DNA from 3 places in the Amycolatopsis sp. NPDC048633 genome. Region 1 is predicted to be linked to each of the others. Evidence: riboswitches for the same ligand, from Rfam matches in the RefSeq annotation. Region 1 holds a riboswitch; each other region holds the start of a gene.
What was found. Region 1 has a riboswitch for S-adenosylmethionine ahead of AB0C38_RS47850 (ATP-binding cassette domain-containing protein). Riboswitches for the same ligand answer to the same signal wherever they lie in the genome.

Region 2: linked by a shared signal. The riboswitch ahead of AB0C38_RS09505 (aminotransferase class V-fold PLP-dependent enzyme) and the one ahead of AB0C38_RS47850 (ATP-binding cassette domain-containing protein) in region 1 are both predicted to bind S-adenosylmethionine.
Region 3: linked by a shared signal. The riboswitch ahead of thrC (threonine synthase) and the one ahead of AB0C38_RS47850 (ATP-binding cassette domain-containing protein) in region 1 are both predicted to bind S-adenosylmethionine.

The regions. Positions count from the first base shown of each region.
Region 1 is NZ_JBEZHS010000061.1:18,544-25,536, reverse strand. Features, by position in the region: gene AB0C38_RS47870 (fatty acyl-AMP ligase) at 1-29, opposite strand, end outside; gene AB0C38_RS47865 (ABC-F family ATP-binding cassette domain-containing protein) at 55-1,821, opposite strand; gene AB0C38_RS47860 (ASCH domain-containing protein) at 1,826-2,248, opposite strand; gene AB0C38_RS47855 (4-(cytidine 5'-diphospho)-2-C-methyl-D-erythritol kinase) at 2,245-3,207, opposite strand; gene AB0C38_RS47850 (ATP-binding cassette domain-containing protein) at 3,278-4,288, opposite strand; SAM riboswitch class I at 4,497-4,587, opposite strand; gene rsmA (16S rRNA (adenine(1518)-N(6)/adenine(1519)-N(6))-dimethyltransferase RsmA) at 4,725-5,561, opposite strand; gene AB0C38_RS47840 (transglycosylase family protein) at 5,678-6,993, opposite strand, start outside.
Region 2 is NZ_JBEZHS010000003.1:182,436-189,428, forward strand. Features, by position in the region: gene AB0C38_RS09495 (potassium/proton antiporter) at 1-1,159, shown strand, start outside; gene AB0C38_RS09500 (M23 family metallopeptidase) at 1,384-2,040, shown strand; SAM riboswitch class IV at 2,123-2,237, shown strand; gene AB0C38_RS09505 (aminotransferase class V-fold PLP-dependent enzyme) at 2,275-3,663, shown strand; gene AB0C38_RS09510 (hypothetical protein) at 3,706-4,335, shown strand; gene lspA (signal peptidase II) at 4,411-5,004, shown strand; gene AB0C38_RS09520 (RluA family pseudouridine synthase) at 5,001-5,930, shown strand; gene AB0C38_RS09525 (AsnC family protein) at 5,927-6,922, opposite strand.
Region 3 is NZ_JBEZHS010000006.1:90,732-97,724, forward strand. Features, by position in the region: gene AB0C38_RS14675 (ComEA family DNA-binding protein) at 1-181, shown strand, start outside; gene AB0C38_RS14680 (ComEC/Rec2 family competence protein) at 178-2,559, shown strand; gene thrC (threonine synthase) at 2,733-3,998, opposite strand; SAM riboswitch class I at 4,011-4,144, opposite strand; gene holA (DNA polymerase III subunit delta) at 4,281-5,261, shown strand; gene rpsT (30S ribosomal protein S20) at 5,335-5,595, opposite strand; gene AB0C38_RS14700 (DMT family transporter) at 5,950-6,813, shown strand; gene AB0C38_RS14705 (VOC family protein) at 6,837-6,993, shown strand, end outside.

The DNA of each region.
Region 1 (6,993 bases):
GCGACGAGCGTGTCCACGAACCTGCTCATGAGGCAGACATTACTGGCAGCCGTGTCACTCCAGCAGTTCGGACGTCTCCAGCCAGCGGCCCTCGACGTCCTCGATCTCGCCCTGGACGCCCTTCAGCTCGGCGTTGAGCGACATCAGCTTCGCCGGGTCGGTCGCCGCCTCCAGGAGGGCCGCGTGGAGCTTCTCCTCCTTCGCGTGCAGCTGGTCGAGCTTGCGCTCCAGCCGGCCCAGGTCCTTCTGCGCCGCCCGCAGGTCCGCCGCCGACTTCTTCGCCTCGGTCTTCGCCGCCGTCGGGGCCGCCGCGGCCGCCGGTTCCTTGGCGAGCGCGCGGCGGTTCAGGTACTCCTCGATGCCGCCCGGCAGGTGGGTGATCCGGCCGTCGCCGAAGAGGGCGACGATCGTGTCGCAGACGCGTTCGACCAGGTACCGGTCGTGCGAGACCACGATCATCGTGCCCGGCCAGCCGTCGAGCAGGTCTTCCAGCTGCTGCAGCGTGTCGATGTCCAGGTCGTTCGTCGGCTCGTCGAGCAGCAGCACGTTCGGCTCGGCCATCAGCAGCCGGCACAGCTGCAGCCGGCGCCGCTCGCCACCGGACAGGTCCCCGACCGGCGTCCACTGGCGGGCCTGCGGGAAGCCGAGCTTCTCGCCCAGCTGCGACGCCGTCATCTCCTGCTTGCCGAACACCACGCGCCCGGCGACCTGCTCGATCGCCTGCAGCACCCGCAGGTCGGCGGGCAGGTCGTCGAGCTCCTGGCGCAGGTGCGCGAGCGCGACGGTCTTGCCCTCGATCCGCCGGCCCGTCGAACCTTCGACGTCGCCGCCGAGCAGCTTGAGCAGCGACGTCTTGCCCGAGCCGTTGATGCCGACCAGGCCGATCCGGTCGCCGGGGCCGACCCGCCAGGTGACGTGGTCGAGCAGCGTCCGCTCGCCGACCGTGTACGTCGTGTCTTCCAGCTCCAGCACGGTCTTGCCCAGGCGCCGCTTCGCGAACGCCATCAGCTCGACGGTGTCGCGCGGCGGCGGCACGTCCGCGATCAGCGCCTCGGCGGCGTCGATGCGGTAGCGCGGCTTCGACGAGCGCGCCTGCGGGCCGCGGCGCAGCCACGCCAGCTCCTTGCGGGCCAGGTTCTGCCGCTTCTCCTCGGCCGTCGCGGCCAGCCGCGACCGCTCGGCACGCGCGAAGATCCAGTCGGCGTAACCGCCTTCGTAACTCTCGACGCGGCCGTGGGCGACTTCCCAGGTCACGCTCGCGACGGTGTCGAGGAACCACCGGTCGTGCGTGACGACCACGACCGCGATCCGCCGGGTCAGCAGGTGGTCGGCGAGCCACTGGACACCTTCGACGTCCAGGTGGTTGGTCGGCTCGTCGAGCACGACGAGGTCGAGCTCACCGGTCAGCGCGGCGGCCAGCGAAACCCGGCGCCGCTCGCCACCGGAGAGGTTCGCCGTCGGCGTGTCCAGCCCGATCGCCGTGATGCCGAGCCCGTCCACAATGGACCGGACGCGCGCGTCGGCCGCCCATTCGTGCTCGGCGCCGTAGCGTTCGAGCACGACCTCGCCGACGCTGCTGCCGTCCGGGAGCTCGGTCCGCTGGGTGACCACAGCCATCCGCAAGCCGCCGACATGGCTGACCCGGCCGGAATCCGGCTCGGCCAGTCCGGAAAGGACTTCCAGGAGCGTGGTCTTGCCACCTCCGTTGAGGCCGACGACGCCGATGCGCTGCCCGGCCGCGACGCCGAGCGACACACCGTCCAGGAGCGGGCGCACCCCGTAGGACTTGCTCACCGCCTCCAGGTTGACCAGGTTGGCCATCCGCTCAGCCGATCCTCTCTTTGGGAAACACTGTCACGATGACGAACCGCGTCGCCACGACCTGCGTCGTGTCGTCCACGGTGAACTTCGGATCTTCCAGCGCGGCGCGCATTTCCGCACCCTGCCAGTAGTCCGTGTGACCGGCGCGCCACTCGGCAACGCTCGTGAAGCCTTCGCCCTCGTCGATCGCGTGCTGCAAGTCCACTTCGGACAGTGGGATGACGCGCACTTCGGTCGTCTCGAGGATCGCCAGCCCCTCGCCCGCCGAGTCGATCATCAGCTCGCGCTCGCCGACGACGGGCAGCTCTTCGCCGTACTTCTCGTATTCGACGACCAGGCCGGTGGTCGAAGTCTTTTCGCCGCGCAGGATCGCCGCGACGAGCTTGTCGCGCAACGGTCCCGGAAACGCGAACTCGGCGTGCTTCACGCGTGCACCCGCGGCGGCGCCGGGCGCGGCGCGTCGTCCCCGCCGACCACGCGGGCGCCGGGGACCGGGCCGTGCGCCACCCGGACCGTGCGGCACACCCCCGCACCCGACAGCTCCGCGGCGACCTCGACCGCCGAATGCGCGTCCTCACAGAGGAACGCGCACGTCGGGCCGGATCCGGAGACCGTGCCGGCGAGCGCGCCCGCGTTGACGCCGGCTCGCAGCGTCCGGCGCAGCCCGGGCCGCAGCGAAACCGCCGCCGCCTGGAGGTCGTTTCCCAGCAGCAGCGCCAGCTGACGCGGGTCGCCCGAAGCCAGGGCTTCGACGACCGGGGTGTGCGAGCCGATCCGCGGCGGGTTGCCGTCGGCGCGCAGGCGGTCCAGCTCCTTGAACACCTTCGGCGTCGACAGCCCTTCCTGGTCGAAGGCCAGCACCCAGTGGAAGGTGTGCCGCGACAGCACCGGGACGAGCTGCTCGCCCCGCCCGGTACCCAGCGCGGTGCCGCCGTAGAGCGCGAACGGGACGTCGCTGCCCAGCCCGGCGGCGATCTCGGCCAGCTCGTCGCGCGTGACGTCGAGGTTCCACAGGCTCGCCAGCCCGACCAGGGTCGCGGCCGCGTCGGCGCTGCCGCCCGCCATGCCGCCCGCGACCGGGATGCCCTTGCGCAGCACCACCCGGACGTTCGGCTCTTCGGTGCGGCCGACGTGCGCGGAAAGCGCTTCGACCGCGCGCCAGGCGAGGTTGGTGCCGTCGGCGGGCACCGAGCCCTCACCCTCGCCGTAGATCTCCAGGCCCGGCTCCTCGGTGACCGCGACGGTCACCTCGTCGGTCAGCGACAGAGCCTGGAACACGGTCACCAGCTCGTGGTAACCGTCTTCGCGCAGGTCGTCGACCGCCAGGTGCAGATTGACCTTGGCCGGGACCCGGACGGTGACTGGGGGCGGGACTACAGCGAGCACCCGACCAGCCTACGTGCCCGCGAAAACGCCCCGATGTGACGTGCACATCGGGGCGTTCCGGCGTTCGAGGTCAGGCAGCGACGCCCTGCGGGCCGCGGGCGGTGTGCGTCACGTGACCGCCGCGCTCGGTGACCCACGCCAGCGCCGCGTCGGCCCGCTCGCCGCGGACGCCGAGGCGGAACCGGCCGACCGGGGTGTCGCCGATCCGGGTCAGGCCGCCGCCGATGGTGGCGAACTCGACGTCGAAGCGGCCCGCGGCCTCGGGCAGCAGCGCGCCGACCGACGCGAAGCCGACCAGCACGACGTCGACCGAACGGTCGTAGCGCGCCGACTGCGCGCGGGTGGTCTCGATGGCCGGCAGCAGCGCCTGCGCGGTGCGGCTGGCCGGGTTCGAGATCAGGTCGAGGACGGTGCCGCGCTCGACGACCGTGCCGTCTTCGAGCACCGCGACGTCGTCGCAGACCCGGCGGACCACGCCGGCGTCCGGCGTCGTGACCACGATGGTGGTGCCCAGCTCGGCGCGGGCGCGGTCGAGCACGGTGAGCACCGCGCCGGCCTCCTCCGGGTCGATGCCGGCGGTCGGGTCGTCGGCGAGCAGCACCGCGGGCGCCGCGGCCAGCGCCTTCGCGACCGCGACGCGGCGGAGCTGGCCCTCGGTCAGCTCGCCGGGACGCTGCGTCGCGCGCTGCGTCAGGCCGACGAGGTCGAGCAGCGAGCCGACCCGGCTGCGGCGCTGCGGGCCGTCGATGCCGAGCTGCTCCAGCGGGGAGGCGATGTTGCCGGCGATCGTGCGCTCGGCGATCAGCTCCGGCTTCGTCGAGACGACGCCGAGCTGGCGGCGGATCTCGCGGAGGCGGCGGCCGTCGAGGGTGCCGGTGTTGAGGCCGTCGAGGCGGACGACGCCGCGGTCGGGCCGCTCCTGCAGCGCGATGCAGCGGGCGAGGACGGACTTGCCCGACCCGGCGGGACCGACCACGCCGAACAGCGAGCCGGCCTGGACCTCGACGCTGACGTCGCGCAGGGCGACGACCGAGTTTCCGTTGGTGGCAAAGGTTTTGGACAGGTTTTCGACGGTGATCACGAAGGCTCCAGAAAACGGGGCGCGCAGAGAAGCGCGTCCGGCCGCAAGCGAGTGTCCGTCCTTTATGGACGGTGCGTGAAGAAGAGGTGTGACGGGTCGGGCAAGCTCAGTGGGAGCGCCGACATGCGGTCACGGAGCGGCGGCCTTCGTCGACGACGCGACGCTTGGTCAGGAGCAGGGGGCGAGCTACCCTCTTCATCGGAAACGGCCTCCATCGGTCCTGGCGGTAGCACCTTCCCTGTGGAGGGTGGTTGCTGCGACTTCGGCGAGCCAGGTCTCTCAGTCGCTCGGGATGGACGTACTGAGTAAAACCGATCCCGAGGAGCGAAAGCAAGCGTGTTGGCCCAGATCACACGAGTGGCGGTGTCCGGATCGCGAGATCGCACGTCAAGAGGCGTATTTTCGCCGGGCCCCGTTGACTTCCACTGTGGACGTGCTAACGGGCGGCGGCCAGCCGGGCGAAGTCGTGCACGCCGAGCTGCTCACCGCGGGTCTTCGGGTCGATCCCGGCGGCCGTGAGCAGCTCCCCGGCCCGCTCGGCCGAGCCGGCCCAGCCCGCGAGCGCGGCGCGGAGCGTCTTCCTGCGTTGTGAGAAGGCGGCGTCCACGAGGCCGAAGAGCCGATCGCGGTCGTCCGACGCCGGAGCGTCACCGCGTTCGAAGGCGACGAGCGCGGAGTCGACGTTCGGCACCGGCCAGAACACCGAGCGCGGCACGGCGCCGACCTTGCGCGCCGGGCCGTACCAGGCGAGCTTGACGCTCGGCACGCCGTAGATCCGGCTGCCGGGGCCGGCCGCCATCCGGTCGGCGACCTCCGTCTGGACCATCACGAGGCCGGACGTCAGGGACGGCACCTCGGCGAGCAGGTTCAGCACGACCGGGACGGCGACGTTGTAGGGCAGGTTGGCGACGAGTGCGGTCGGCCGGGGGAGGTCGTCGTTGGTGATGCGCAGGGCATCAGCCGTGATGACCTGGAGCTTGCCGGCGACCTCAGGCCCCCGGTCGGCGACGGTCTTGGGCAGCCGTTCGGCGAGCTTGGGATCGATCTCGACGGCGACGACGTGCGCACCGGTGGCGAGCAGGCCGAGGGTGAGCGACCCGAGCCCGGGCCCGACCTCGAGGACGACGTCACCCGGACCGACCCCGGCGAGCTCGGCGATCCGGCGGACGGTGTTGGGATCGTGCACGAAGTTCTGCCCGAGCTTCTTGGTCGGCCGCACGTCCAGCTCGGCCGCCAGCCCGCGGATCTCGGCAGGTCCCAACAGTTCAACCACCGGACGAGCTTACCGATCGTGGTCGGACCCGGTTCCGCTCGGTGCAAGTAGTCGTGGCAGACCCGCGAACGCAAACGGCCCCCGCCCGGACAGGACGGGGGCCGTTTCGCGGAAGATCAAGCCTTCTTGCCGCAGACCGGCCAGGCGCCGTAGCCGCCGCGGGCGTCGCGGACCTTCTCCGCGACCGCGATCTGCTGCTCGCGCGAAGCCTGGTGCGGCAGGTTCGCGTACTGGTCGCCGCCGTAGGCGTCCCACGTGCGCTTGTCGAACTGGAGACCGCCGTAGTAGCCGTTGCCGGTGTTGGTGGCCCAGTTGCCGCCCGACTCGCACTTGGCGATGCGGTCCCACGAGGACGCGTCGCCGATGGCCGGCTCCGGAGCCTTCTTGGTACCGACGTGGACGATCTTCGGCTTGGCCGGGGTCAGCTCCTTCTCGGAGACCGACTCGCGCGAGACCTCTTTGCCGTTCTTCTGCGTGACCTTGTAGGTCACCATCTTCTCGCCGGGCGTGCCGGGGTCCTCGACCTCGGTCTTGCCCTTCTCGAGGTTCGGGTCGTCGACGCGCTGCTCGGGCGGGTCGATGGCTTCCTTCTGGTTCACCATCGAGACGCCGGTCCGGCTGATGTGGACCTCGGCGCCGTCGGTCAGCTTGACGTCCAAGCCGCCTTCGGCCGCGTCCTCCGGGCCGAGGGTGAGCTTGTACTCACCCAGGAACTCCTGGGTGGTGACCGCGGTCGTGGTGACCTGCTTCGGCTCGTTCGCGCCGTCGTAGAGCGTGATGTGCTTGAGGGTCTTGATCTCGACGGTGGCGCCCTGGAGGGGCAGCTCGCCGTCCTTCGGCATCGACATCCACGTGCCGGGCTTGTCCATGCCCGCCATGCCGAGCTGGCCGAGCGCGTCGCTGAGGTGGGTCGCGCGGACCCAGGAGGTGTGCTCCGCGCCGTCGACGATCAGCTTCAGCTGGCGGCCGCGCTCGAGCTTGATGACGCCGCCGTCGCCGACCTCGGCCTGCGGGGACGGGGAGAGCGAGTCGTGCGCGCCGACGGACAGGCCCGCGTCTTCCAGCACCTCGCCGACGGTGTCGCCGAACGAGTGCACGGTCTGCTGCTGGCCGTCGACGTCGACGGTGATGCTCTTGTTCATCGCCAGCGCGGCCGCGCCGCCGCCGGCGACGCTGATCATGACGCTGAGGACGGCACCCTTGAGGAAGCGGCGCTTCCAGACCTTGCTGGTCTGGCGGATGCTCTCGTCCATCGCGGCCCGCTTGGCCTGCGGGGACGCGGTCCGGTCCGCCTCGATCTCGTCAGGGAAGACGATCGGCGGCAGGTACGTCGTCTCGGCGTTGATGAGGCGGATCAGCTCGTCGACGTCGACGTCGATCTCGGCCATCATCGCGTCGGCGTCGGGGCCGAGCGCGGCGAGGATGTCCTGCT
Region 2 (6,993 bases), on a different contig from region 1:
CCTGCACTGGCTGCTGGGCCTCGACTGGCGGTTCGCGCTGCTGTGGGGCGCGGTGCTCGCGTCGACCGACGCGGCCGCGGTGTTCTCGGTGCTGCGCTCGGCCGGGATCGGAAAACGGCTCACCGGAGCGCTGGAACTCGAGTCGGGCATCAACGACGCGCCGGCGTACATCGCCGTCGTGGTGCTGGCCGAAGGCACCACTGTGGACTGGACGCTCCCGCTGCTGGTGGTCTACGAGCTGGGCGCGGGCCTGGCCATCGGGCTCGCCTTCGGCTGGCTCGGCGGGATCGCGCTGCGCCGGGCCGCGCTGCCGGCGACCGGCCTCTACCCGCTGGCCACGGTCGCGGTCTGCGTGGTGGCGTACTCGTCCGGGCAGCTGCTGCACGCGTCCGGGCTGCTCGCCACCTACGTCGCCGCGCTGGTGCTCGGGAACTCGCGGCTGCCGCACCGCTCGGACACGCTGTCGTTCGCCGAAGGGCTCGGCTGGCTGGCGCAGATCGGGCTGTTCGTGCTGCTCGGCCTGTTCGCCTCCCCGGGCCGGGTGCTCGAGGCGGTGGTGCCGGGCCTGGTCGCCGGGGCCGTCGTGCTGCTGCTGGCCCGGCCGATCTCGGTCGTGCTGGCCATGCTGCCGTTCCGGTTGCCGTGGCGGGAACAGGCGTTCCTGTCGTGGGCCGGGCTGCGCGGCGCGGTGCCGATCGTGCTCGCCATGATCCCGCTGTCGCAGGGGGTGCCCGGCGCGCAACGGCTGGTCAACGCGGTGTTCGTGCTGGTCATCGTGCTGACGCTGCTCCAGGGCGCGACGCTCGGGCCGCTCGGGCGGTGGCTCGGGCTGGCGAAGAAGTCCGAGGCGCACGAGATCGAAGTCGACTCCGCGCCGCTGGACGAGCTGGGCGCCGAACTGCTGCAGGTCCGCATCCAGCCCGGGTCGAAGCTGCACGGCGTGTACCTGTCGGAGCTGCGGCTGCCGGTCGGCGCGACGGTCAGCCTGGTCGTGCGCCAAGGCGCCGGCTTCACGCCGCAGAAGACCAGCCGGCTCCAAGAGCACGACCAGCTGCTGGTGGTCACGACCAGCGAGGTCCGCGACACCGTCGAACGCCGGCTCCGCGCGGTGGACCGGGCCGGCCGCCTGGCCCGCTGGAAGGGCGAGTCGGGTCGTTAACCCGTTCGTGGTCGTGGCCGTGCCGTGACCGATCGGACGACTCGGTCGTCGCGGACCTGCTCGTTGTCCGGTCGCTGTCCGGTTCTCGTGCTGACCTGGTGATCTTCTTCCACGAGGGTGAACTCTGCCCGTCAAGATCTTCCCGATGATCCAACCTTTGGCCTACTGTGCGCTCGATCCGGTTAGTTCGAATGGGTGAGCGTTAGGCCAAAGGAGTACGCACGGTGACGAAACTGCACGTTCGTGGGGCGGTTCTGGCCGCCGCGATGACCGCCGCTCTCGGACTGGCCGCCGCGCCGGCCGCGACCGCCGAGGTGGCTCCGTTCCCGGTGCTCGCCCTGCCGTTCAAGGCCGGTCAGCAGGTCTACTCGGCCGGCATCCACTCCGACGACGGCGACACCGGCGTCAAGAACGCCATCGACGTCAGCCCGGCCGACCGCACCGTGCGCGCGCCGCTGGCCGGCACCGTGCACCTGCAGCACTGCGCGGGCGGGGACTGGGTGACCATCGACCACGCCGGCGGCTGGCGGACCGGGTACTACCACATGGAGGGCATCGCGGTCACCGACGGTGAGCACGTCGAGGCCGGGGCCGAGCTCGGCTCGACCGGCAACGCGCTCCCGTGCGGCGGCAGCAGCACCGGCGCCCACGTGCACTTCACGCTCTGGACCCTGCCCGACGCCCCGGCGGCGAACTGGGACGGCGTGGCGTTCGACCGGTTGTCCACGACCGTTGCCGCCGTCAACGGTGAGGCGGTCGACGGGAAGACCATCGGCGGCTGGCTCTTCACCGCGGGAACCGAGCAGTACACCGGCACGGCGACGCACCTCGCCGACCACGCCGTGACGCAGCTGCCGGGCCACTTCCGCGCGAAGCTTTGAGCCTTCACTGTGTGTGAGCGGCGTCTCAGAATGTGAGGCGGGGGTTGGCCGCCGGCGCGATTCTCGGTTACCTTCTGACTCAGGTCATGAGTGCCAGCGCGAAGCCCCGGCTTGCTGGCCGGCAACCCTCCTACCGCGGTGGGGTGCCCCGGGTGAAGACCGGGCCGGTCGCGCCGTGCGACGGGCAAGCGCGGGCCCCTCGTCGGGGTCCCCCGGACCGCCGAGGAGGCACCGATGACTCTCGCCATCGACCGCACCAGCACGACCACCGCCCCGGAAACCGCGCCGGCTGTCTTCGCCGCTCCGGCCGAATCCGCCGGAACCCTTGCCGCACAAAGCGGCCCGGCCGTCGCCGGAGCCTCGCTGCGGGTCCCGCTCGTCACCGGCGAAACCATCGGCTACGCCAACCTCGACCACGCCGCGAGCGCCCCCTGTCTCGAGGCGGTCCGCAGTGCGGTGGACGAGTTCCTGCCCTGGTACGCCAGCGTCCACCGCGGCGCCGGGTTCGCGTCGCAGGTCTCGACCCGTCTCTACGAGCGCACCCGCGACGTCCTGCGCCGCTTCGTCGACGCCCGCCGGACCGACACCGTCGTGTTCACCCGCAACACCACCGACTCCTTCAACCTGCTCGCCCGCAGCCTGCCCCGGCACACGACGGTGATCGTCTTCGACACCGAGCACCACGCCGCGCTGCTGCCGTGGCAGGGGCCGAACGTCCGGCGGATCCCGACCCCGCGCACCCGGCTCGCGGCAGTGTCCGCTGTGGACGAAGCGCTCGCGGATTCCCCGCAGGGGCCCCGGTTGGTCGTGGTCACCGGAGCGTCCAATGTGACCGGTGAGCTGCTGCCGGTGGCGGAGATCGCCGCCGTGGCGCGCAGGCACGGCGCCCGCATCGCGCTCGACGCCGCCCAGCTGGCCCCGCACCGCCGGATCTCGATCAAGGAGCTGGACGTCGACTACGTCGCCGTGTCCGGCCACAAGCTGTACGCGCCCTTCGGTGCGGGCGCGCTGATCGGCCGCGCCGACTGGCTGCGCGCCGCCCGGCCGTACCTCGCCGGTGGTGGCGCGACCAAGCTCGTCACCGAGGACGCGGTGGTCTGGAACACCGGGCCCGAGCGCCACGAAGCCGGCTCGCCCAACACTGTCGGCGTGTACGCGCTCGGCGTCGCGTGCGAGAAGCTGAGCGAGAACTGGGACGCCGTCGTGGCGCACGAGCAGGCGCTGCTCACCCGGCTGCGCAAGGGTTTGGCCGGCATTCCGGGCTGCGCCGAGCTGCGGCTGTTCGACGCGCCGGTCGACCGCGTCGGCACGGTCAGCTTCGTCGTCGACGGCTTCGACCCGGGCTGGCTGGCGGCAGTGCTGTCCGCCGAGTACGGCATCGGCGTGCGCGACGGCGCCTTCTGCGCCCATATCGCGGCCCAGCGCCTCATCGGCATCACCGGCGGCGACGGCCGGCAGGCGGTCCGCGTCAGCCTCGGCCTGGGCAGCACCGAGGAGCACGTCGACCGCGTGGTGCTGGCGCTGCGCCAGATCGTCGCGCGCGGGGCCCGCTGGGAGTACGCGAAGGTCGACGGCCGCTGGGCTCCGGTGGGCGACCCGCGGGAGCTGCCGCCGTTCTGCTGAGCGCGGGCCTCGTAGTCCTGGCGGCGGCGCTATCCTGCCCCGATGGGGGATGGACGACGATTCTGGTTCCCGTTGGCCGCGCTGGGGTTCGCCCAGCTCGTGATGGCCGTGGTCGCGCTGGTCCCGGACGCCCCGGCGGCCGGCGAGTTCGTGAACATGCGCGGCTACCAGATGTCCCAGGAGCTCCACGGCCTGGCGGTCGGCGGGGTCGGCGGCACCGGCGGCTGGTACTCGACCGGCGCCGTCGCGGTGGACGTCGTGCCGCCGGCGGCGCTCGGCTGGCTCGCCGGTCTCGCTTGCGTGGTGCTCGCCGTCGCGGGCTGGTACTGGCTGAGCCTGCGCCGGGCCGGCACGCCGCCGCGGCCCGTCCGGTTCGTGCTCGGCACCCTGGGCGCCCTGGTGGCCCTCCCGCTGCTCGACCTGGTCGGCGCCGTGGAGCTGCGGCTCTCCGGTGACGTCCGGGGCGAGCTCGTCGCGGCACTGGGGCTGCTGGTGCTGGCGGCCTACGAGCGCAGCTGGTTCGTGCTGGCCGTGACCGTGGTGTTCATGCTGGTCAGCGTGCTGTTCCCGACACCGGTGACCGGCACGCTGAGCGCGGCGGGCGTCCTGTTCACCGCCGCCTTCGCGGTCCTCCTGCGGCGCCCCCACGACACTGCCGCCGACACACCCTGACCAGCCGTGGACAATGGACGGGTGAGCACCGAGCCCAGCCACTCCGAACCCGACGCCGACACCGCCGCCGAGGCGGTGCCCGACCCCGCTGCCGACGCGCCGGAGAACCCCGGGGTCCCGGCGAAGCCGCTGCTGCCGAAGCGCCGCGTGGGCTGGGTGTTCGCCATCGCGGTCGTGTTCTGGGCGATCGACCTGGTGACGAAGAACCTGGTCGCCGCCAACCTCGAAGGCAAGGAGCCGGTCCGGATCCTCGGCGGGCTCATCTACCTGCAGGTGATCCGCAACCCGGGTGCGGCCTTCTCGATGGCCACCGGCATGACGTGGGTGCTCGCGCTGGTCGCGCTGGCCGTCGTCATCGCGATCATCTGGCTGTCCCGGCGGCTGCGCTCGATCGGCTGGGCCATCGGCCTCGGCCTGGTGCTCGCCGGCGCCACCGGCAACCTGACCGACCGCATCTTCCGCGCGCCCGGCGGGCTGCAGGGCCACGTCGTCGACTTCATCTCGGCGTTCGCCCCGAACGGCAAGGGCTTCGCGATCTTCAACATCGCCGACTCGGCGATCTGCGTCGGCGGCGCGCTCATCGTGCTGCTGTCGCTGCTGGGCAAGGACTACGACGGCACGTCGACCAAGGACAAGAAGAAGACCGAGAAGCAGGAGGAACAGGCGTGACGTCGCGGATGCTCCCGGTGCCCGACGGGCTCGACGGGATGCGGGTCGACGCCGGCCTCGCCAAGATGCTCGGGCTGTCCCGCACGGTCGTCGCCGAGCTCGCCGAATCCGGTGCGGTGCTGCTGAACGGCCAGCCGGCCGGCAAGTCGGACCGGCTCACCGCGGACGGCCTCCTGGAAGTGACCCTGCCGGAGCCGGCGAACCCGGTCGAAATCATCGCCGAGCCGGTCGAGGGCATGCGGATCCTGCACGACGACGACGACATCGTCGTGATCTCGAAGCCGGTCGGCGTCGCCGTGCACCCGAGCCCGGGCTGGACCGGCCCGACGGTCGTCGGCGGCCTGGCCGCGGCCGGCCTGCGCATCGCGACGTCGGGCGCGGCCGAGCGCCAGGGTGTCGTGCACCGGCTCGACGCGGGCACGACCGGCGTGATGGTGGTGGCCAAGAGCGAGCACGCGTACACCGTGCTGAAGCGCGCGTTCAAAGAGCGCACGGTCGACAAGGGCTACCACGCGATCGTCCAGGGCCACCCCGACCCGACGCGCGGCACGATCGACGCCCCGATCGACCGCCACCCGCGTCACGACTACAAGTTCGCGGTTGTCCAGGGCGGCCGCCCGAGCGTGACGCACTACGAGGTCGTCGAGGCGTTCCGCGCGGCGTCGCTGACCCACATCAAGCTCGAAACCGGGCGGACGCACCAGATCCGCGTCCACTTCTCGGCTTTGAAGCACCCCTGCGTCGGCGACCTGACGTACGGCGCGGACCCGGTTTTGGCTCGCCACCTGGGCCTGAACCGCCAGTGGCTGCACGCGAAGACGCTCGCGTTCGCCCACCCGGCGGACGGCCGGTGGGTCGAGTTCGAGTCGGAGTACCCGGACGACCTCGCGAACGCGCTGAAGATCCTGCAGGACGAAAGCTACTAGTCCTCGATCGACCAGGTCAGCGTGCGTTCGTCCGGCTCCGGCCGCGGGCTCCACCGGACCGACACGACCCGCGTCGCGTCCGGGAGGACGTACACCGTGTGGCCGCCCAGGGTTTCGCCGGGCGGGACGCCGATCTTGTGCGGTGGCCGCGACGTCAGCGAGACCGGGGCCTTGCCGATCGCGGTGCCGTCGGCGGCGAGCAGCTCGAGGTAGTTGTCCGGCAGCGAGGCGAACGGGATCGCCCCGCGGTTGGTGATCTCGGTGTGCACGACCACCGCGCGTTCGCCCTCTTCCAGGCGGTAGCCCGCCGCGCTGAACAGGTAGTCCGCCGGGTCCTGGACCTCCAGCAGCTGCACCGACAGCTGCTCGCCCTCCAGGCCCTGGGTTTCCAGGACCTCGCGGAGCCGGCCCTGCTTGCCGCCGGCCGGCGCCGCGGGGCGGGCGGGTTCGTCGCCGCGGGCCCACGACGCCGTCTGCGGCAGGCCCCACGTGCTCACCACCGGGTCCGGGGCCACCGGCGGCGGGGCGAACTGCTGGGGCGGACGCTGCTGCTGCCGGGGCGGCGGGCCCGGGTACCGCCCGGACGGCGTCCCTTGGACGTTGTACGGCCCCGAGGGTGCCCCTTGGACGTTGTACGGCCCCGAAGGCACGCCTTGCACGTTGTACGGCCCGGAGGGCACGCCGTGCGGGCCCGGCGGCGGCATCGGCGGCGCGGGCTGCTGCGGCACCGGCTGCGACGGCGGGGGCTGGAACTGCTGAGGTGGCCGGTTCGCCCACGACGGCGGCGAGCCCGCGATCGCCGCCCGGAGCCCCTGGGGGTCGCTTTCGACGCCGACGAGCAGCGGCAGCCCGCTGCCGGACAACGCCACCAGCCGGTAGGCGACCTCGCGCGGATCCATGCCGACCTTGGCCGCCAGCTCGTGCACCGCGGCCTTGCCGAGGTCGGCGAGCGCGGCGAGCAGGCGGGTATCCACGGGATCGGTCACGGCCACCCGCAAGACGCTACCGCCTCCCCGGAGCGGCTGCGCCGAGGTGGTCCGCCCCCGGCGAACGGCTCACCGTT
Region 3 (6,993 bases), on a different contig from region 1:
CAACGCGGCGAGCACGGACCAGCTGGACACGCTGCCCGGCGTCGGCGAGGTGACGGCCCAGCGGATCGTCCAGTGGCGCACCGAGCACGGCGGCTTCGCGAAAGTCGAGCAGCTGCGCGATGTCTCGGGCATCGGAGAAAGTAAATTTCAAAAGCTGCGCGAGCAGGTGACGGTCGGATGAGCACCCTTCCCACGACCGACACCCGGCAGGACATGCGGCTCGTCCCGGCGGCGCTGGCGTGCTGGCTCGCCGCGCTCGGCGGCCTGCTGCTGGGCTGGTGGACGGCCGTCGCCGCGGGCCTCGCCTCGGCGGTGCTCGCCGGGCTGGTGCTCTGGCGCGGGCGTGGGCGTCCCCGGGCGCTCGGCGCGGCGGCGGCCCTGCTGGTGCTGGGACTCGTCGCCGCGGGCCCGGTCGCTTGGCGAATCCGGGACGCGCAGCGTGACGAGCTTCGCGTGGCCTCGGCTGACGGGCTTCCCGCGTCGTTGCGGGTCGTCGTCGCCGAGCGGCCGAAGCCCGTGCGCGGCGCGGGGTATGCCGACCAGCAGGCCGGTGCCCGGTCGGTGGTGCTGACGGCCGAGGTCCGCGCGGCGTCGGTCGACGGCCGGCCGGTCACGTCGTCCGGCCGCATCCTGCTGCTGGCGCCGGTCGCGCAGTGGGCTTCGCTGCTGCCGGGCCAGGACGTGACGGCGACCGGCCTGCTGATGCCACCGCGCGGCTCCGACCTGACCGTCGCGGTGTTGTCCGTGCGCGGCCCGCCGGGCGACCTCGGGCCCGCATCGTGGTGGCAGCGGACCGCGGCCGGGCTGCGCGCCGGGCTCCACGACCTGTGCCAGGTCCTGCCGGACGAACCCGCCGGCCTGCTGCCGGGTCTGGTCCTGGGCGACACGAGCGGGTTGTCAACGCGGGTCGAGCAGGAGTTCGTCACCGCCGGGCTGGCCCACCTGACCGCCGTCAGCGGGGGAAACCTCGCCGTGGCGTGTGGCGCGGTTCTGCTGGTGCTGCGCTTGCTGCGGCTCGGGCCCCGGCTGTCGGCAGTGGCGGCCGGCGCGTGCCTGGCCGGCTTCCTCGTCCTGGTCGGGCCGGAGCCGAGCGTGCTGCGGGCCGGGGTGATGGCGGCGGTCGCGTTGCTGGCTCTGGCGCTGGGCCGGCGTGGCTCGGCGTTGCCCGCGCTGGCGTTCGCCGTGTGCGTGCTGGTGGTGACGGATCCGGCGATGGCGACGGACTTCGGGTTCGCGTTGTCGGTGTTCGCCACGGCCGGGCTGGTCCTGATCGCGCCCCGCTGGGCCGCCGCGCTGGCTCGTCGCGGCGTCCCGCCGGGGTTCGCCGAGGGACTGGCGATCCCGTTGGCGGCCTTCCTCGTGACGGCTCCGGTCCTCGCGGGCATGGCGGGCACGGTGAGCCTGGTTTCGGTGCTGACCAACGTCCTCGCCGCGCCCGTGGTGGCCCCGGCGACGGTGCTCGGCGTGCTGGCGACGGTGCTCGGCCCGTGGTGGCCGGGTGCCGGCAAGGTCCTGGTGCACCTGGCCGATCCGGAGGCCCGGTGGCTGATCACGGTGGCGCGGCACGGCGCGCGGGCGCCCGGCGCGGTCGTCGCCTGGCCCGGCGGCTGGACGGGCGGGCTGCTCGCCGCCGCCGTGCTGGTGGTGCTGGTGCTGGCCGCCCGGCACCGGCGCGTGCGGCTGGTGATGGCGGTGCTGGTCACCGGTGCGCTGCTGGTGTTCGTGCCGGTCCGGGTGCTCGCGCCGGCGTGGCCACCGCGGAACTGGGCGATGGTCGAGTGCGACGTCGGGCAGGGCGACGCCGTCGTGCTGGCGACGGCGGAGCCGGGGCGCGCGGTCGTCGTGGACACCGGACCCGAGCCGGGGCCGGTGGACGAGTGCCTGCACCGGCTGGCCGTCGACCGGATCCCGTTGCTGGTGCTGAGCCACCTGCACGCCGACCACATCGGCGGGCTCTCGTCGGTCTTCGACGGCCGGGCGGTCGGCGGGATCGCCGTCGGCCCGGGGCGGGCGCCGGAGTGGGCGTGGCGCCAGGTCGCGGAGGAGGCTCGCCGGCAGCACGTGCCCCTGGTGGAGCTGACGCCGGGGGAGCGGCTGGCGTGGCCCGGCCTGGCGCTCGACGTGCTCGGCCCGCGCTACGTCCCGGCTCGCTCGGCCGGGCAGCAGGACGGCACGACGATCAACAACAGCTCGGTGGTCCTGCGAGCGCAGACCCCGGCCGGCCGGGTGCTCCTGACCGGTGACGTCGAGCTGGCGGCCCAGGCCGACCTGCTGGCCGACGGCGACAACCTGAAGGCGGAGATATTGAAGGTCCCCCACCACGGCTCGCGCTACTCGCTGCCGGCGTTCCTCGCGGCGGTGGCGCCCCGGGTGGCGTTGGTCAGCGTGGGCGCGGGCAACACCTACGGGCACCCCAACAAGTCCACAATGGACACCCTGACCGCGCTGGGCGCCTTGGTCACCCGGACCGACGTGGACGGCGACACCGCGGTGGTCGGCGACCCAGCAGGCCCGGCGACAGCACGCCGAGGCGAGCCGCGCGGCCCGCCTCGCCGCTGAGCCCGGTCGTACCGGGCGGGCCGGGTGGTGGCTGCGTTCGTCAGTCATCCGGCGTCTCACCCAGCGCTGTCCGCCTTCATCGGCGAGGTTTTCGACGCGTGCGACCACGACAACAGCCCGGAAGGAGGCACTCACCGGGGCGAGCCAGGTGGGCCCGCCCCGGTGCGCGGATGTCAGTAGCCGAGCGCCTCGTTCACGGCCGCGGCGGAAGCCGGGACCGTCGCCTTGGGGCCGACGTGGTTCTCGATCGCGTCGAGGGTCTTGAGGCCGTCGCCGGTGATCAGCAGCACCGTCTCGGCTTCCGGGTCCAGCTTGCCCGACTCGATCAGCTTCTTCGCCGTCGCGACGGTGACCCCGCCGGCGGTCTCGGTGAAGATGCCTTCGGTGCGGGCCAGCAGCCGGATGCCTTCGACGACCTCTTCGTCGCTGACGTCCTCGATCGCGCCGCCGGTGCGGTTGACGATGTCGAGCACGTACGGGCCGTCGGCCGGGTTGCCGATCGCCAGCGAGCGGGCGATCGTGTCCGGCTTCACCGGCTGGACCACGTCCTGGCCGGCGCGGAACGCGGCCGACACCGGCGAGCAACCGGTGGCCTGCGCGCCGAACACCTTGTACGGGCTGGCGTCCACGAGACCGAGCTGGCCCAGCTCGCGGAAACCCTTGTCCACCTTGGTCAATTGCGAACCGGAGGCGATCGGCACGACGATCTGCGGCGGGATGCGCCAGCCGAGCTGCTCGGCGACCTCGAAGGCCAGCGTCTTCGAGCCTTCCGAGTAGTACGGCCGGACGTTCACGTTCACGAACGCCCACGTCGGGTGCTCACCGGCGAGCTCGGTGGCGAGGCGGTTGACGTCGTCGTAGTTGCCGTCGACGGCGATCAGGTCGCCGTCGTAGACCGCGGTGGTGAGGATCTTGGCGCGCTCGAGGGTCTTCGGGATCAGCACGACCGACTTCCAGCCCGCGCGGGCGGCCGCGGCGGCGACCGCGTTGGCCAGGTTGCCGGTCGACGGACACGCGAGCACCTCGAACCCGAACTCGCGGGCCGCGGCCAGCGCGACGGCGACGACGCGGTCCTTGAACGAGTGCGTCGGGTTGCCGGTGTCGTCCTTGACCCACAGACGCTTGAGGCCGAGCTCCTTGGCGAGGCGGTCGGCGCGGATCAGCCGGGTCGCGCCGGGCTCGGTGTTCGGGATCTCTTCGACGTTGGACGGCACCGGGAGGAGCTTCTTGTAGCGCCAGATGTTCTTGGGGCCGGCCTCGATGTCTTCGCGGCGGACGCGGCCGAAGTCGTAGGCGACCTCGAGCGGCGAGAAGTCTTCGGCGGAGACGAACTCGGGGGCGAGCGGCTGCCGGTGGCCCTCTTCCTTCGACACCAGTTCGACGGCCGGTCCGAGATCCGGGGTCTTCGTGGTGGAGGTCGTGCCGAGGGTTGCGGTCATCGCGAGGTTCCTTCCTCATCTGCCCCGCCGAAGCGGGCCGGAATTGGCACCGTGGTCGTCAGCTATCCCGCGATCGCGGGATGACAGGCTGTACGCCGGTTGCCGGGGCTTCGTCGGGCCGTTCCCTCTGCCCCTCTGGATGAGCGGTATTCAGTTGTCGGCGCGCACCAGAACGAGCGCTGCCTCGAAGACACCGTACGACATGACGCTCGAGCCGTGCCACGGTGCCCGCTCGACATCACCGGAGCGGGCGCACGACACCGCAAGTGAGAGGATCCTCGGGTGACCGCGCAAGCCACCGCCCCGGCCCCGCTGCTCCTGGTCCTGGGTGAGGAAGAACTGCTGATCGAGCGCGCCGTCCGTGAGGCGCTCACCGCGTCCCGCGCGATCGACGCCACGGCCGAGCTGACCCGCGTCCGGGTGTCCGATCTCACAGCCCCCGAGCTGGCCGAACTCGTCAGCCCGTCGCTGTTCAGCGAAGGCCGCGTGATCGTCCTGGAGTCGGCGCAGGACATCTCGCAGGAGCTGGCCGACGCCGTGGCGTCCTACCTGAAGGACCCGGCGGACGGCATCGTGCTGGTCGTCGTGCACACCGGCGGCGGCCGCAGCAAGGCGGGCAAGTCGCTGCCGGCCGTGCTGAAGAAGGCCGGCGCCGAAATCACCGAGTGCCCGAAGCTGACCAAGCCCGCCGAGCGGGAGCAGTTCGTCCGCCACGAGGTGCGCCGGGTGGGCGGCAAGATCGACGCGGCCGGGGTCGCCGCGCTCCTCGAGGCAGTGGGCTCCGACCTGCGGGAACTCTCCTCGGCGGCGACGCAGCTGGTGGCGGACGCCGGCGGGACCGTCGACGCGGACGCGGTCCACCGCTACCACCGCGGCCGGGCCGACGTCACCGGGTTCGCGGTGGCGGAGAAGGCCGTGAGCGGTGACCGCTCGGCGGCGCTGGAGTCGCTGCGCTGGGCGATGCAGCTGGGCGTCCCACACGTCCTGGTCGCGGACGCGCTGGCCGACGCCGTTCGCACGATCGCCCGCGTCTCGGGCGCGGGCCGGGGCAACCCGAACCAGCTGGCCGGCGAGCTGGGCATGCCGCCGTGGAAGATCCGCAAGGCCCAGGGCCAGTCCCGGGGCTGGAACCAGGACGGCCTGGCGACGGCGATGCGGGTCGTGGCGAGGCTGAACGCCGAGGTCAAGGGCGTGGCGGCCGACCCGGGCTACGCGCTGGAGCGCGCCGTCCTCCAGGTGGCGGCCGCCAAGGGCGACCGCTGACCCCGGGCATGAAGAAAGCCCCGGCCGGAGCCGGGGCCTTCTTGGAAAATCAACAGCCCAGAAATCAACCAGCTCAGAGCGCGTTGACGCGCTTCGCCAGCGCCGACTTCTTGTTGGCGGCCTGGTTGGCGTGGAGCACGCCCTTCGAGACGGCCTTGTCCAGCTTCTGGGCGGCGTCGCGCTGCAGCTCGACGGCCTTGGCCTTGTCGCCGGCCTCGGCGGCTTCGCGGACCTTGCGGATCGCGGTCTTCACCGAGGACCGGATCGCCTGGTTGCGCAGACGCGCCTTCTCGTTCGTCGTGATGCGCTTGATCTGCGACTTGATGTTGGCCATAGGGCAACTCCTGGTTCACTCGGGTGAGATTCGCCGCCGCGCTCAAGTGGCCCCGCTCGAAAGAGCGGGTTTCCTCCATGACGGAATGCCGCACGGCAACGAGCGACAACTTTAACAGCCCGGCCCGCGACCCCCGCCGCCGGGATCTGCGCGGTGCCGATCACCAGGAGTACGGTGGACGCCGGTAGTGCCTAGGGTTCCGTCGCCGGTCCGCGCACCGCACCACACAACCAGGACCGGTGGGCCTGGTCCGAGCGGCACCATCGGCGGGTCCGGAAGACTTGCCGTTCATCTGACGGGGCAAAAGCCTGGAGGACCCGGTTTTCGCGCGCGCGAAAACCCGTAAGGGGTCCCATGAACACCACCGCACTGTCCTTCGTCCTCATCGCCGCCGTCGTGCACGCCGCGTGGAACCTGGCCGCCAAGCGGATCTCCTCCGGTGGCACCCAGTTCGTCTGGCTCTACTACACGGCTTCCGCGGTCGTGCTCCTGCCGGTGACGGTGGTGCTGTTGGTCGTCGAGCCGCAACGTCCACAGTGGAGCTGGCTGGTGGCGGCCGTGGTCACGTCGGTGCTGCACATCGCCTACGGCATCGTGCTGCAGCGCGGATATCGCGTCGGCGACCTCTCCGTCGTCTACCCGGTCGCGCGGGGCACCGGGCCGCTGCTGTCGGTGCTCGCCGCCGTCCTCGTGCTCGGCGAACGGCCCGGCTGGCTCGGCCTGGTCGGCGCATTCCTGGTCATCGCGGGAGTGCTGGTGATCAGCACGGGCCGGAAGGACGGCCCGGTGGCGGGGCGCCGCGCCGGGATCGTCTACGGCCTCCTGACCGGCGCCTTCATCGCCGGCTACACCCTCTGGGACGCGCACTCGGTGACCGGCCTGGGCGTGCCCCCGGTCGTCTACTTCGGCCTCGGCTCGGTCCTGCAGAGCGTGATGCTCGTGCCCGGCGCCCTGGCCGGCCGCGCCGAGGTGACGCGGATCTGGCGCGAGCAGCGCCGCGAGGTGCTGGTCGTCGGGCTGCTTTCGCCGATCGCGTACATCCTCGTGCTGTTCGCTCTCACGATGGCGCCGGTCAGCCTGGTCGCGCCCGCCCGGGAGCTGAGCATCGTGCTCGGCGGCCTCGCCGCCTGGCTGGTGCTGGGTGAGCGTGACGCCGTGCGGCGGCTCGCCGGGTCGGTGATCGTGCTCTCCGGCATCGCCGCGATTGCGGCCGCCTGAGCGCGTCCGGTAGGGATGGTCGGATGGAAGTCCTGAAGAGCCGGCTGCTGATCCGCCCGCGCGACGTCGACGCGACGACGGCGTTCTACCGCGACACCCTCGGCCTGGCTGTGGAGCGTGAGTTCCCCGGCGGGACGGTGTTCTTCCTCGGCCACGGTTCCCTGGAGGTCTCCGGCCGGG